One region of the Bacillus sp. JJ1503 genome, then DNA from elsewhere that is predicted to be linked to it. Evidence: riboswitches for the same ligand, from Rfam matches in the RefSeq annotation. Region 1 holds a riboswitch; the other holds the start of a gene.
The links. A riboswitch is a leader RNA that binds a small molecule or an ion and turns the genes downstream of it on or off. The one in region 1 is predicted to bind glycine.
Positions count from the first base shown of each region.

Region 2: linked by a shared signal. The riboswitch ahead of glyA (serine hydroxymethyltransferase) and the one ahead of lpdA (dihydrolipoyl dehydrogenase) in region 1 are both predicted to bind glycine.

Region 1 is NZ_JBALOZ010000192.1:38,385-41,812, forward strand. Features, by position in the region: gene V7149_RS15080 (aspartate kinase) at 1-972, shown strand, start outside; gene V7149_RS15085 (QueT transporter family protein) at 1,008-1,493, opposite strand; PreQ1 riboswitch class I at 1,502-1,546, opposite strand; glycine riboswitch at 1,745-1,846, shown strand; glycine riboswitch at 1,847-1,942, shown strand; gene lpdA (dihydrolipoyl dehydrogenase) at 2,035-3,428, shown strand, end outside.
Region 2 is NZ_JBALOZ010000499.1:577-4,004, reverse strand. Features, by position in the region: gene V7149_RS25895 (Lrp/AsnC family transcriptional regulator) at 1-41, opposite strand, end outside; gene glyA (serine hydroxymethyltransferase) at 440-1,693, opposite strand; glycine riboswitch at 1,888-1,979, opposite strand; glycine riboswitch at 1,980-2,081, opposite strand; gene V7149_RS25885 (amino acid permease) at 2,220-3,428, opposite strand, start outside.

The sequences.
Region 1 (3,428 bases):
TTCCGTAAACAGGGTGTGGAGGCTCACTATGTAAGCCCGAAGGAAGCTGGGCTTTTGGTGAGTGCAGAACCAGGTCATGCCCAGGTTTTGCCAGAGGCCTATGATCGTTTGTTTGAACTGCGTGAGCGTTCAGGCATCGTGATTTTCCCTGGGTTTTTTGGTTATAGCAAGGAAGGTGAGATTTTTACTTTTTCACGGAGCGGATCAGATATTACTGGCTCCATCCTAGCTAATGGAATTAAAGCAGACTTGTACGAAAACTTTACAGATGTGGATGCTGTATATTCAGTTAATCCTTTTATCGTAGAAAGACCGAAGGAGATCAAGGAATTAACTTATAGAGAAATGCGTGAGCTTTCCTATGCGGGATTCAGTGTTTTACATGATGAGGCACTTGTTCCGGCATTCCGAGCGGGGATACCTGTACATATAAAGAATACGAATAATCCATCGGCACCAGGCACTCGAATTGTTTATGAGCGGGACAATACAAATGGCCCGGTTATTGGGATTGCAAGTGACGAAGGCTTCTGCAGCATTTATGTTAGTAAATACTTAATGAACAGAGAAATTGGATTTGGCCGAAAGCTATTGGAGATATTAGAAAGCTATGGTCTTTCCTATGAGCATACACCTTCAGGAATCGATGATATTTCCATTATTTTAAGGGAAAATCAATTTGCTCCAGGTATGGAAGAGGAGATCATTGGTCGAATTAAGACAGAGCTAGATGCTGATGAAGTCGTGATTGAGCATAGTCTTGCGCTTATCATGGTTGTAGGTGAAGGAATGCGCCACAATATTGGTACAACAGCAAGAGCATCAAAGGCTTTGGCAAAAGCGGGGGTTAATATCGAAATGATTAACCAAGGCTCCTCTGAGGTGAGCATGATGTTTGGTGTGAAGGAAATCGATGAGAATCGAGCGGTCCGGGCACTTTATAACGAGTTTTTTGCAGCAGTTACAGTATGAATATAAAAAAGAGTTGGCACACGCCAACTCTTTTACTAAATGGCCTTTTCAAAATTTACACGTTTATTTAATGCATACATAATAGGCATTCCAACTGCCATTACGATGAATTCGCCAATAGCGGTTGTGAGCCATGTAAACATAAATGGCAAGCCAAAGGCAAGATGAAGCTCTAAGGCAATAAGGAACATGGTAAAGGTGAAAACAAGTGTGTTTACTACCATGCGTGCCCAAATATTTTTAATAAATCGGCAGCATGCAATCGTGATTAATAATGAAATCAGTGTTTGTCCGACACCGAAAATAAGATCGTACGCGACCATTGGTGAAAATAATAAATTCGTTAAAAATACACCTAATACCATTCCGAAAATATATTTCTTGTTAAAGACGATTAGATGATTAAACATTTCGGAAACACGAAACTGGATATTAGTAAATCCAAAAGGCTGGATCAGCATGGAGACAGCAATATATAAAGCTGCTAAAATGCCATTTCCGACAAGCGTTTTTACTTTCATATTAAATTCTCTCCTTAGTTTTTTATCGTGGGATGGTTACGAACCACGTGGGCGGGTACCCAAAGATAATATTTTAATAGGCAGATCAAATGCTGTCAATCTACAATTATTGTAAAAAGAGTTTGTGGTTTTCATACAGGAATGAACACTTTGTGAACTTTTTCCCAAAAAAGATTAAGATTCTGTAAAAATGCTTGACATTACAGCGCTAAAGTATTATTCTAAATTTATAGAAAATTCAATACAGGCGGATGACGGTTGTGGGAGAGAGCATTACGACAAGCCACCGAAGGAGCAAGTTCCAAAAAGACCCTTGGAACAAATCTCTCAGGTAGAGGAACCACAACGGGACGCATCTCTGGAGAGCTCGTAAAAACTAGACGACACCCAAGGGGACCCCATTATTAATTTGGGCTTAAACTCTCAGGTAAAAGGACAGAGAAGGGTAAACAATCTTACCCTTTTTCTGTCCTTTTTTTCGTGGATAAATTTAGGGATTGATTGTTAAAATGTTCACAATATATCCAAAGGAGAGAATGATTTGACCAAAGAATATGATGTAGTCATTATAGGTGGCGGTACAGGCGGATACGTTGCGGCTATTCGTGCCTCTCAATTAGGTTTAACAGCTGCGGTTGTTGAAAAAGGAAAGCTTGGAGGAACATGTCTACATGCAGGTTGTATTCCGAGTAAGGCATTACTTCGAAGCGCGGAGGTTTATGCAACGACAAAAAATGCAGAAGCATATGGTGTTATAGCCCCTGAAGTTGGACTTGATTTTTCCAAGGTACAGGCAAGAAAAGCTGAGATTACTGATCGCCTGTTTAAAGGTGTGCAGCACTTAATGAAAAAAGGAAAAATTGATGTCTATGAAGGAAAAGGCAGAATCCTAGAGTCTAGAAACATATTGGTAGATTTGAATAATGGGGAAGAGGAAATCATTCTTGCTCCTAAAAATATAGTAATTGCAACTGGATCACGTCCACGGACACTTCCAGGACTAGAAGCCGATGGAAAGTATGTCATGACATCGGATGAAGCGCTTCAAATGGAAGAACTGCCAAAGTCGATTATTATTGTTGGCGGCGGTGTGATTGGGATTGAATGGGCTTCTATGCTCGTTGATTTCGGATTGGAAGTAACAGTGATTGAATTTGCTGATCGAATTATTCCGACAGAGGATGTAGATATATCTAAGGAAGTACAGCGTTTAATGAAGAAAAAAGGGGTTAAGATTGTTACAGGTGCTAAGGTGCTTCCTCAGTCCCTGGAAAAAGGCGATGGTGTAACAATTAAAGCAGAGCATCGGGGCGAAGAGAAAACCTTTTCTGCAGACAAACTTCTCGTCTCTGTAGGCCGACTACCTAATATCGAGTCGATAAGTCTTGAGAACACGACCATTAACGTTGAGCGCGGGTTTATCGTTACAAACGAATACTATCAAACAGATGAGTCTAATATTTACGCAATTGGAGATGTCATTGGAGGATTGCAGCTGGCACATGTAGCTTCACATGAAGGAATGATCGCGATAGAACATATTGCAGGTAAAAATCCAACGCCGCTGGATCCAACACTAGTATCAAAATGTATATATAGCAGTCCTGAGGTTGCGAGTGTAGGGCTAACAGAGGAAGAAGCAAAGCTGCAAGGTTACGAGGTGAAAACAGGGAAATTCTCATTCCGTGCAATCGGAAAAGCCCTTGTTTACGGCGAATCAGATGGATTTGTGAAAATGGTTGTTGAAGAAGGATCGAAAAAGCTGCTCGGTGTCCATATGGTTGGCCCGCATGTGACAGATATGATTACAGAGGCAGGTCTTGCTCGCGTTCTTGAAGCTACATCAATGGACATTGCTAGAACGATTCATCCTCATCCAACGTTAGCAGAAGCAATCGGGGAGGCTGCATTAGCAGTAGATGGAAGAGCCATTCA
Region 2 (3,428 bases), on a different contig from region 1:
TTTGTTAATAGTTGAAGGATATTCTTATCAATATTATCCATTAATTATCAACCCTTTCTCCGATCAAATCAAAAGTATTATACGCTATAACTGACCAAATAGAGAAGAAAATTTAATAAACTCTGAATTAATTAACTAGTTTTAATGGATGATTGGGAAGACGATTATCATCAGGATGAAGAAATGCAAGCAAATAGGAGTGCATTTTTCCAACTGCTAAATCGACAATTCGACAAGATGTGGTTTGGGAATGAGGTCTTCAATGTCTATTGGAAGAACTAATTGGTTCGTGGGATTTTGAATGTACTTAAGAAAATAGTTCCTTTAGATAATTCGTTGTGGTGACTTAATTATTACAAAAATGTCGGATTTAAAGTTTTTTATGCAAAAAAAGGGTGGCCAAAAGTTACTTTTGGACACCCACTTTACAATGTCTTTCTTATACAAGAACTGGCTGTTGTTGAAATAACGGAAACTCAGCACAAATGCTTTTTGTTGTTTCCTTTGCCTTTTCTAAAACCTCTGAATCCCCTTTGCTCTTCAAGACAGCTGCGATAACTTTCGCAATTTGCACCATTTCTTCTTTTTTCATTCCCCGCGTTGTTAACGCTGGTGTCCCCATGCGGATTCCGCTTGTTACGAACGGACTTTGTGGATCATATGGAATCGTGTTTTTGTTGACGGTGATGCCTGCTTCTTCAAGCAGCTTTTCCGCCTCTTTGCCTGTTAAATCCCAAGGGCGAACATCTAGTAATACGATATGATTATCGGTTCCTCCAGAAACGAGGGCTGCGCCTTCTTTCACTAACTCTTGACCAAGTGTTTTTGCATTTTCGATGACTTGTTTAGCATACTCTTTAAAACTTTGCTGGGATGCTTCATTAAATGCAACAGCCTTCGCAGCAATAATATGCATTTGTGGGCCGCCTTGAATTCCAGGGAACACGGCTTTATTAATAGCTTTAATTATATCTTCATCATTCGTCAAAATAATACCGCCACGTGGACCTCTTAATGTTTTATGCGTTGTGCTAGTCACGACATCTGCAAACGGAATAGGTGAAGGATGTAGACCTGCAGCAACAAGTCCTGCAATATGCGCCATATCAACCATCAATTTTGCGCCAACTTTATCGGCAATTTCTCTAAATCGGGCAAAATCAATTATTCTTGTATATGCGCTTCCGCCAGCAATAATTAATTTTGGCTGTTCTTTTTCAGCAATTGCTTCAAGTTCATCATAATCGATCAGGTGATTATCTTCTCTTACTCCATAAGACACAACCTCAAACCATTTTCCTGACATGTTTACCGGACTTCCATGGGTTAGATGCCCACCGTGTGATAAATTCATTCCCATAATTTTATCGCCTGGCTGAAGCAAGGCAAAAAATACAGCTGTATTCGCTTGGGCACCTGAGTGAGCTTGGACATTTGCAAATTTAGCGCCAAATAATTTAGTTAAACGTTCAATAGCAACATTTTCAACAACATCTACATTTTCGCATCCACCGTAATAACGCTTACCTGGGTACCCTTCTGCATATTTATTAGTCAATACGCTCCCCATGGCTTCTAATACATCATCGCTTACAAAATTTTCTGATGCAATTAACTCTAATGCATGATGCTGGCGGTGACTTTCCTTCTCGATCGCTTCAAAAATGGTTGAATCATTTTCCCGTAAACTCATATCTATTCCTCCTTGATTTTCAATTCTGACTTTCCCTAGCTGTTTTAAAAATTATAAATTTGCAATTTTGGGAATTTAAAAATCGTTTGTTCAGCTACATTTATTCTTTTCCAAGACAAAGGCAGGTAGACAATACGCTTTGCTGTCATTTTTTGAACACAAAAAAGGACAGAAAAGGGTATTGATGCGCTCTCTCCCCCTTCTCTGTCCTTTTACCTGAGAGTTTAACTCTTTATAAGAGTCTTCCCCTTTGGTGGCGTTTAATTAAACGCGCTCTCCAGAGTAACGTCCAGTTGTAGTTCTTCTACCTGAGAGATTAGTTCCAAGGGTATTTTTGGAACTTGCTCCTTCGGTGGTATTGACGACTACACTCTCCCACAACTATCATCCGTACTATATTTAATTTTTGTAATTATTAGAATAAGAGTTTTATCATAATATGTCAATATTTTTCTGGAAAAACTTTATTAATTTAGAAAGTGTTGATCACCATGCTAATCGGAATTTTATCCATTGCATCTAAATTTTACGCTACATTTCCTTTATTCTCATGATTTGCCTTTGTTTGCCGAATCTTATAAATCACAACCAGAATAATAAACCAAACAGGAGTTACAAACAAGGCAACACGAGTATCTTCCGCTAGTGCAAGTACTACAAGAACGAACGCTAGGAAAGCAAGAATCAAGTAATTGGAAAATGGATAAAGCGGTAATTTAAATTTATTCACTTTCGCTAAATCTGGCCTTGTTTTACGGTATTTCAAATGGCTGATAACCGTAATTCCCCAAATGAAGATGAAACATACGGTAGAAACACTTGTAATCAGTGTAAATACTCCCTCTGGCATTACATAGTTTAAAACAACAGAAATGAGTATGACGCCAGTTGAAAAGATCAATGCATTGGAAGGTACTTTACGGGAATCAAGTTTTGTAAATGGAACAGGTGCATTATTATCTTTTCCAAGAGAGTATAGCATCCGGCTTGTACTAAAAACGGCGCTATTACCTGCAGAAGCTGCGGATGTAAGAACGACAAAGTTGACGATACCAGCAGCAGCTGTGATACCTAGTCCTACGAAAACTTGAACGAACGGACTTTCCATTGGGTTGATCGAGTTCCACGGATATACACTCATAATAACAATCAGTGCACCAATGTAGAAAATAATAATCCGAATAGGAATACTATTAATTGCTTTTGGGATTACTTTTTCTGGATCTTTCGTTTCACCTGCTGTCAGTCCCACAAGCTCAATACCAACAAACGCAAACACGACCATCTGGAATGAGAGAATAAAGCCATTTAAGCCATTCGGGAACATTCCGCCGTGACTCCATAAATTCGTGAGACTAGCTGTGCCTGCATTCGAGGTAAAGCCAGTAATAATCATAAAAATTCCAACGACAATTAGTGCTAGAATCGCGATAATTTTAATTAATGCGAACCAAAATTCCAATTCGCCAAAAAGTTTTACAGTTGCCAGGTTCATAACGAGCAACACGACAAGCGCAATTAAAGCTGGCATCCACTGTGGTACACTAGGGAACCAATACTGAAAGTAAAGACCAACTGCTGTTAAGTCAGCCATTGCAATTGAAATCCAGCAAAACCAGTAGGTCCATCCGGTGATAAATGCTGCCATATTCCCTAAATAATCTTGAACAAAGTCAACAAAAGAATGATATTTCAGATTACTTAAGAGCAGCTCTCCAAGTGAGCGCATGATTAA